DNA from 2 places in the Streptomyces sp. MST-110588 genome. Region 2 is predicted to be linked to the other one. Evidence: riboswitches for the same ligand, from Rfam matches in the RefSeq annotation. Region 2 holds a riboswitch; the other holds the start of a gene.

Region 1 (4,500 bases), 2.0 Mb from region 2:
TGCGGGCCGTGCCGCTCGGCGAGGTCGGCGGACGCCTCGTACGCGGCGAGCATGATGCGCTCGGAGATACGGGTGGACAGCTCCTTGGCCTCGGGGGAGTCGAAGCGCAGCCGCAGCCGGAAGAAGACGTCCTGGAGGCCCATCAGGCCCAGACCCACCGGGCGCCAGCGGGAGTTGGAGGCGCCGGCCTGCTCGGTCGGGTAGAAGTTGATGTCCACGACACGGTCGAGGAAGGTGACGGCCGTACGGACGGTGGCGTCCAGCCGCTCCCAGTCCATCTCGCCGTTGTCGCCCAGGTGGGCGGCCAGGTTGACCGAGCCGAGGTTGCACACGGCCGTCTCGCCGTCGTCGGTGACCTCAAGGATCTCGGTGCACAGGTTGGAGGAGTGCACGACCCGGCCGGGCTCGGCGGTCTGGTTGGCGGTGCGGTTGGCGGCGTCCTTGAACGTCATCCAGCCGTTGCCGGTCTGCGCCAGGGTGCGCATCATCCGGGCGTACAGGACCCGGGCCGGGACCTGCTTGACGGCCTTGCCCTCGGCCTCGGCCCTGCGGTACGCGGCGTCGAACTCCTCGCCCCACAGGTCCACCAGCTCCGGGGTGTCGACGGGGGAGAACAGCGACCAGTCGGCGTCGGCCTCCACCCGGCGCATGAACTCGTCCGGGATCCAGTGCGCGATGTTCAGGTTGTGGGTGCGCCGGGCCTCCTCGCCCGTGTTGTCGCGCAGTTCGAGGAACTCCTCGATGTCGGCGTGCCAGGTCTCCAGGTAGACGCAGGCCGCGCCCTTGCGCCGGCCGCCCTGGTTGACGGCCGCGACCGAGGCGTCCAGGGTGCGCAGGAACGGCACGATGCCGTTGGAGTGCCCGTTGGTGCCGCGGATCAGCGAACCGCGGGCGCGCACCCGGGAGTAGGACAGGCCGATGCCGCCGGCGTGCTTGGAGAGCCGGGCGACCTGGTGGTAGCGGTCGTAGATCGAGTCCAGCTCGTCCAGCGGGGAGTCCAGCAGATAGCAGGAGGACATCTGCGGGTGCCGGGTGCCGGAGTTGAACAGCGTGGGGGAGGACGGCAGGTAGGACAGCGTGCTGGTCAGGCGGTACAGCTCGGCGACGTCCGCCAGCGCCCGCTCGCTGTCGTCCTCGGCCAGGCCGCAGGCCACCCGCAGCAGGAAGTGCTGCGGGGTCTCGATGACCCGGCGGGAGATCGGGTGGCGCAGCAGGTAGCGCGAGTACAGGGTGCGCAGCCCGAAGTAGCCGAAGCGGTCGTCCGCGCCGTCCGCCAGCGCCTGCTCGACCAGCGCGTCCAGTCGGGCCGCGTGGGTCCGTACGAACGCGGCCGTCTCGTCGCCGATCAGGCCCTCGCGGTGGCCGGTGGCGACGGAGGCGGAGAAGGCGACCGCCCCCTCCTCGGCCGCCTCCTCCGCGATGGCCAGGGTCAGCAGCCGGGCGGCGAGCTTGGAGTACTGCGGCTCGTCACCGATCAGGCCGGCCGCCGCCTCCATGGCCAGCGACCTCAGCTCGGCCTCGTCGGAGCCGGCGTGGCGGCCCCGCAGCGCGGCGGCGGCGACCTTTCCGGGGTCGGTGGCGGTCAGGTCGGCGGTGAGGTCGGTGAGGGTACGCAGCAGCGCGGCGCCGGGCCCGTCGCCGGCCGTCCGGGCGTCCTGCGGTCCCTGGGGGCCGGGCGCGGCGTCCGTGGCCTTCGCGGGCCGGTCGACCTCGGCGGCTGAAGCGGGCTCCGTTGGCGCGATGGTCACGTGCTGCTCTCCCTCACTCGGCGGGGGCCTTGAGGGAGGGGGCGCGGGGCGCGTACGGGCGTGGCGGCGCTCCCGGACGTGCCGGGGCGCGGGCACACCGCGCAGCGTCCACCGGCCCAACCCACGAGGCCCGGACGTCAACGGCCGCGCCGGTGGTGGCGCGGGCGTACCGTCGTACAGGTCCTCGGACTCGCGGGTGCTTAAATACGCACTCGTACACCGTTGCGGGACAGTTCCGGATTCGCACCGGATTCCCCTGCGACGACAGCGAGCACGAGCATACATCTTGTGCCGCGCCCCGCACGCAGCCCCATATCTTGTGTCGTTCTCCCGGGAACTTCCTGCTGTCTTGGTGCGGTATTCCCACAGTTGCGCCGGAGCGGCGATGTGGCCGCGCCTGATGCAGCGGGCGTATTGCGGACGCGGCGGCCCTCGCGCGCGTTGACCGTGACCCGGGAGACGGTATTGGCTCCGGATGCCTTCCGTCGGCCATCGGGGCCCCACTCGGTGATCCGGAAACCGTGGAACGAGCGCGGCGGTAGCGGGACACCTGGTCCACAGGGGCGGGCCGCCGTACCTCTTGGGTGCGGCGGCCCGTTCGGGTGCGGTCGCGGGTCAGTGGCCCGCCGGGACTCCCGCTGTGGCCGGCGGGAGGTCGACCTGGACGCCGGGGTCGCCCGCGTCGGCGGTGTAGTCCTCCGGGCGCGTCTCGTCGGTGCCGGCCGGGGCCTTCAGGGCGCGCAGGACGAGGGTGAGGACCACGGTCACCACGACGTTCAGGACGAAGGCCGTCAGGCCGATGTAGCCGATCTCGCCGGTCCCGGGGATCTCGGTGCTGGAGCCGCCGAAGTGCTTCTGGGTGGGGCTGGCCACCCCGTACGCCGCGGCCGTGCCGTACACCATGCCGGCCGCCCAGCCGGCCAGCAGGGCCCAGCGGTGGAACCAGCGGGTGAACAGGCCGCCGACCAGCGCGGGCATGGTCTGCAGGATCCAGATGCCGCCGAGCAACTGGAAGTTGATCGCGACCGTCTTGTCCATGGTCAGGACGAAGACCAGCGCGCCGACCTTCACCAGCAGCGAGACGAGTTTGGCGACCTTGTGCTCCTGGGCGGGGGTGGCGCCCGGCTTGAGGAAGTCCTTGTAGATGTTGCGGGTGAAGAGGTTGGCGGCGGCGATCGACATGATGGCCGCGGGGACCAGCGCGCCGATGCCGATCGCGGCGAACGCCACGCCCGCGAACCAGTCGGGGAACATCGACTCGAAGAGCTGCGGGATCGCCAACTGGCCGTTGGTGACCTTGATCCCGGCCGCGATGGCCATGAAGCCGAGCAGTGCCAGCAGGCCCAGCATCAGGGAGTACAGCGGCAGGATGGTGGTGTTGCGGCGGATGACCTCGCGGCTGCGGGAGGAAAGGGTGGCGGTGATGGAGTGGGGGTACATGAACAGTGCCAGGGCCGAGCCGAGGGCCAATGTCGCGTACGCCCACTGCGCGTTGGGGCCGCTGACCAGCTCGCCGCGCGGTTTCCCGGTGGCCGGGCTGGTCTGTTCGAAGGCTTTGCCCGCCGCGTGGAAGATCTGGTCGAAGCCGCCGAGCTTGATCGGGATGTAGATGACGGCGACCACGATGACCAGGTAGATCAGCCCGTCCTTGACGAAGGCGATCAGTGCGGGCGCGCGCAGTCCCGAAGAGTAGGTGTACGCGGCCAGCACACCGAAGGCGATCAGCAGCGGCAGGTCCTTGACGAACCAGTTGGTGTTCTCGCCGCCCCCGACGCCCATCACGTCCAGTACGGCCTGGATGCCGACCAGTTGGAGGGCGATGTAGGGCATCGTGGCGAGGATGCCGGTCAGTGCGATGGCCAGCGACAGGCCCTTGGAGCCGAACCGGCCGCGTACGAAGTCCGAGGTGGTGACGTACCCGTGCTTGTGCGACACCGACCACAGGCGGGGCAGGAAGGTGAAGATCAGCGGGTAGACGAGGATCGTGTAGGGGACCGCGAAGAAGCCCGCCGCGCCCGCCGCGTAGATCGCCGCCGGTACGGCCACGAAGGTGTACGCGGTGTAGAGGTCGCCGCCCAGCAGGAACCAGGTCACCCAGGTGCCGAAACTGCGTCCGCCCAGGCCCCATTCGTCGAGGTTGTCCGACTGCTCGGCGCGGCGCCAGCGCGCGGCCATGAAGCCCATGACCGTCACGGCCAGGAAGAAGAAGATGAAGACGGCGAGCGCGACGCCGTTGACGCCGTCCTTCACCGCGCCCCGCCTTGCTTGCGGGCGCGCTGCTCACGCCGTACGAGCTGGTAGGCGACCGCGGTGAGCGCGGTGGAGATCAGCACCCACAGCATCTGGTACCAGTAGAAGAACGGGATGCCGGCGAGCGTGGGTTCCACCTTCGCGTACGAGCCGACCCACAGCATCGCCACGAACGGAGCCAGCAGGCACAGCCCGGCCACCACGCGCGAGGGGGTGACGACCGGTCCGCGGCCAAAGCCGGGTCCCGGGCCGGAATGTGGTGTTACCGCTGGCTCTGGCATGGCCGTGGCTCCGTTCCCTGGTGTTTCCCGGCGTTCCCTTTGCGATCTTCCGCGTGATGGGCAGGAAATCTAGGCCAGGGCCGTGGCGCGCGTCACTACCTGTCCGTATATCGGTACGGCAACTATCGGCGCGGCGGGGCCGTCATGGCGCCCGCCTTTCCGCTGCCGTGAGTTCGGCCCCCGCCTCCTTCTCCCGCCTGGAGGCGACCAGCCCGGCCGGT
Region 2 (4,500 bases):
TACGGCCGTAACCGTGCGAGGCCATGGCGGCGGCCAGGGCCAGCGAGCGGTTCATGGCGTCCTCCAGGACGGGGACGACGATGCCGCGCAGGGCGCCGATGTTCCTTCTGCGGGCGCGGGCGGTGCGGGGCGTAGCAGTACGGGGCGTACGGGAGCGCAGGGCCGTACGGCCTTTGCGGAGGCCGCCCGCCGTACGGCCTTTTCGGGGGCCGCCCGCCGTACCGCCTACCGCGCCGAACGTCGTGCCGCCGCGCAACATCCGCGCGCGGCGCACCCGTTGCACGCTCTCGGCCAACTGGGACGCCACCGTCAGCGTGACCACGACCGAGGTGCCGATCTCGTACAGCGCGCCGGGCAGCGCCTTGAGCATCCGCTTGGGATTGGCCAGCGCGTTGGCCGCGCCCACGCACACGACCACGGTCGCCAGCCGTAGCCCGTCGTACAGACCGCCCAGCAGTTGCTCCGCCGCCACCGGCCCGAACAGCCTTATCCCGGCGGCCCATTGGGGCAGCGGAATCTGCGGCAGGGTGAACAGGACCGTGTCACCCTGGCCGCCGCCGAAGACGATCCGGAAGAGCACCCGCATCGCGACGATGTAGCCGCCGAGTATCAGATACATACGGAAGGCCAGGGCCCAGGGCGCGTCACCGCGCCGCTGTGCCACGACGAAGCCGGTCACCGCGAGGATCAGTACCAGCAGCACCGGATTGGCCGTACGGCCGGCTGCCACCGCCATGCCCAGCGCCCACAGCCACCAGGCGCCGGGGTGCACGGTCCGGGGCAGAGCACTCACGGGGCGCAGAGCACTCACAGGGCGCTTCGCAGGACCCCTCACAGGACCCCTCACGGGGCTCGGAACGCTCATGGGGCGCCGCCGGTACGCCCTGAACGGCCCGCGCGACTCGGCGAGCCGGTGCGGCGGTGCCGGGCGGTGAGACCGGCCGCGACGGCGAGCGCGGCGGCGACACCCGCCCCGATCACCGTCCCGACGGGGATGCCGCCGTCGTGGGCGGCGTCCGCGGTCTGCCGGTCCTCGCCGCCGTACCAGCCGGGGCCTCGGTCGGCACGGGGACCGGCGCACCGGACGCGGCCCGTGGGGCGGAGGGCGCGTAACTGCCGTCACCCTCCTCGCCGTTGCCCCCGCCATCACCTTGGGCCTCGCCCGGCTCCCTACTTTCGGCCTTGTCCTTCGCCTTCTCCTGTTCGTCGTTCCGGGGCTGCCGGTCCATGTCTTCGTCTTCCCGCGGGTCTGTCGTACGGCCCGGCTCCCGGCGTCCGTACGAGTCGTCGCCGTTGCCCGCGGACGACGTACCGGTGCCGCCGGCCGGGGAGCCGTCGCCCGCCGACGTACCGGAATCGCTGCCTCCGCCGCTCCCGCCGCTCGCGCCGCTTCCGCCACTGCTGCCGCTGTTTCCGCCTTGGCCGCCACCCTGGGTGCCGCCACCGCCACTACCGCCGTCGCCGTCCCCCGGCGCCGGTGCGGGTGCCGGCCGCCTGGGGGCGATACGGGGCGCGGGTGCCCCGCCCTCGTCCCGGTTCAGGGAGAACGACCAGCCCTCGAAGCTGCCCGCGGGCGGCGTACGGTAGGTGGCGCCGTACTGGCTGTAGGTCCACCGGCCGCCGTTGGGCGCATGCCAGTACGACCAATAGGCCCGGGTCGGCGGGGTGTCGATGCAGGTTTCGCGCTCCGGCCCCGGCTTGTTCTCCAGACGGCAGATGAACGCCTCACCCCACCGGTTGGTCCCGGTGACCCGGATGCCGGCGGCCTTGAGGGCGGCGAGCCCGGTGGACTGGCGGCCGACGGCGCACCGCACGATGACGCTGCCGCCCAGTTCGCGGAAGTCGACGACGACGGTCACGCCGTTGGTGCCGGGGCAGAAGCCCGCCCGGCCCCGGCCGGTGTCCACCGCGGCGGCCGTTCCCGGCAGGGCGAGCCCCGCGCCGACCGCCGCCGCCAGCACGGCCAGGGCGGCGGCTAACGCGCGTATCGCACCGGTCATCGCAAGGGTGCCCTTCGGTTCCGGGGCCGCACCGGGCCCCTGGACACACCCCTGCCGCGCGACAAACCCCTGACGCGCGTTCCGAGAGGAAGCGGCAGGGGCCGAAGAACCGGAGGGCTCAGGGCTCCACGCTGCGGACCATGACAGTGAGAAGCGGTTCACGTGGCGCGCCGGGCGGTCCGACTCGCGGCGCGGTGATCGCGCCGCACACGGTTGCAGGTCAGCGCCGGATTCCCACCGGCTTTCCCCAGTCGCGTACGCATGAAGTTGTCACTCCGCCCACAGGCGGAACACGCCAAAGACTAAGCCCGGCCGCTCGGTTACGGCCAGAGCCGCCGCTGTGACTCCGGCCACCGCTACACGACATGACCCGGCACGGCATGACCCGGCACGGCATGACCCGGCACGGCATGACCCGACAGGACATCACCCGGCACGCCAATGCGCGTGCTGCCATGGTCCGCGCGGGCCCAGGCATGAGGCCAAGGCGCGGGCCCAGGTGCGCGCCCTTTGCAGGCCGCAGCCGGGTTCGGCCTGCCCGGGGCCCGCACCGACCGCCTCATGGGCCGACGTACTCGACCCGCAGGCCCTCACGGTCCGGCAGGACGATCGTCTGCGGCCGGTCGTACGTCCAGCCGCGCGGCAGCAGGAACAGCTTGCCGTTGGCGTAGGCGTAGAACTTCAGCCCCTGGTAGCGGTAGTGGTACGCGCCCCGGTCCGGGTAGAAGGTGACATCGACGCCGGGGGCCGACAGCCGCAGGTCCTGGGCGCTGTAGACGACTACGCCGAGGTGGTGTTCGAGCGTGGCCGCCATACGCATCGCCGAGCCACGGCCCTCGACGGAGGCGAAGGCGCCCACCGTCCAGAAGACCAGCACCACCACCAGCCCGACGGCGTAGAGCCCCATCGACGCGGGCCACAGCGTCCAGGCCGGGTCGGCGCCCGTCCCGGTACTCGTACGGGACCACAGCGCGCACCCGTAGGACGCCAGCAGCACCCCGGCGGTCAGCGAGGCGGGCAGCGCCAGCTCCCACCACCCGGGCGAGAGGCGGGTCATCGCCCACAGCGCCAGGGGGACGGCGGGCAGGGCCGCCACCAGCCCGGCGCAGCACAGCCGCCGGGCGCGTGGCCGGGCGGTCAGCGTCCGTACGAGCAGCGGGTCACCGATCCGCCACAGCAGCAGCGTCCCCGAGGCCACGAGGAACGGCTCGTACAGGGCGGGCACGCTGCTGAGCATGTACCACTGCGCGGAAGGCGCCAGGTGGCTCTCGGCGAAGCCGAAGTAGGAGGCCCGCGCCGCACTGCGCACCCACCCGAAGTAGTACAACAGCGCAGCCAGCAGTGACAGTTGCGCCCCGACCGCCGCGCCCGCCTGGAGCAGGAGCGTACGCAGCGGAGTCGCCCCCGGCGCCGCGCCCGGAGCCCGGCCCGGCTCCCCGTCCCCCTCCTCCCCCATCGCGGCCTCCTCCCGCACGGCGGCCGTTCCCGCACCGCGGCCATTTCCTCACGGCGGCCGTTCCCTTACGACGGCGCCTGGCACCCACCGCCCCCGGGGCCGTCCTCGGCTATGTGGAATTCCGTCTCCGGGTCCTCCCTGTGGGCGGTGACCAGTACGCGCAGCACCTCGAATCCGACCCGCCCGTAACAGCCGCCGTCCGGGGCCCCGCCCGCGCCGCTGAGCTGCGTGTACGCGGCGTCGGCGGTGCTCCAGTCGGGGCTGCCGCCGCTCACCACGGCCGGGCAGACCGCCCGTAGCCCGTCGATGAGCGTCGCCATCGCACCGCTCTCCGCCGGATCGCTCACCGCGCCGCAATCGCGCCGGACAAGCGCCCGGTACCACTCGCCGGAGCCGGAGCGTATGGACAGGACCGCCCCGTTGTTCCTCGCCCTCTCCGCGAACACCGCGCCCGACTCCGGTCCGGATCCCGAGCCCGGCCCCGAGCCGGACTCCGAGCTGAACTCCGAGCCCGTCCCCGGTCCGGACTCCGTCTCCGGAGCCGACGTCGGGGACGGTTCGGGAGCCGAATTGGGGGCGGTTGTCGGAGTCGAGGGCGACGACGGTGGCGAGGAGCTTTTGGAGGACGACAGGCCGGTCGGGGTGGTGGTGGGCTCGTACGGGTACAGCCCCGGCCAGCCCACGCCCTTGCTCGGACGCCGCCCTCCCGACGAGGACGAGTACGGATCGACGCTGCCCGTCTGCGTACGGACCTGCCCGCCCGGCAACGCGCTGGTCCGCGTACCGCCGTCGCCACCCCCACCGTCACTACCGCCGTCGCCCGGTCCCGAGCCCTGCCCGGGCGACCCGGCCGTCTCCCCCGGCGCGCTGCCACCCTGCGCGGACGACGGCGCGGCCCCCGAGCCGCGAGCCCCTTGGTCCGCCCCGCTCCCGCAGGCCACCAGCAGTGCCGGCGCTGCCACCGCCACCACCCACCGAGCCCGGATCCCTTGCACGGCGTCCCCCTTCCCCCGTGGTCGGCCGCCGGTGGCCGAGCGGCCCCGC

The links. Region 2 has a riboswitch for cobalamin ahead of KGS77_RS20230 (hypothetical protein). Riboswitches for the same ligand answer to the same signal wherever they lie in the genome.
Region 1: another riboswitch for cobalamin. It lies ahead of KGS77_RS11070 (ribonucleoside-diphosphate reductase subunit alpha); the one in region 2 lies ahead of KGS77_RS20230 (hypothetical protein).

What each region holds. Positions count from the first base shown of each region.
Region 1 covers NZ_CP074380.1:2,540,145-2,544,644, reverse strand. The annotation lists gene KGS77_RS11070 (ribonucleoside-diphosphate reductase subunit alpha) at 1-1,748, opposite strand, end outside; cobalamin riboswitch at 1,906-2,040, opposite strand; gene KGS77_RS11065 (sodium:solute symporter) at 2,364-3,998, opposite strand; gene KGS77_RS11060 (DUF3311 domain-containing protein) at 3,995-4,279, opposite strand; gene KGS77_RS11055 (carbon starvation CstA family protein) at 4,422-4,500, opposite strand, start outside.
Region 2 covers NZ_CP074380.1:4,585,303-4,589,802, reverse strand. The annotation lists gene KGS77_RS20235 (energy-coupling factor transporter transmembrane protein EcfT) at 1-793, opposite strand, end outside; gene KGS77_RS20230 (hypothetical protein) at 978-2,000, opposite strand; cobalamin riboswitch at 2,152-2,310, opposite strand; gene KGS77_RS20225 (hypothetical protein) at 2,560-3,456, opposite strand; gene KGS77_RS20220 (hypothetical protein) at 3,522-3,803, opposite strand; gene KGS77_RS20215 (hypothetical protein) at 3,859-4,500, shown strand, end outside.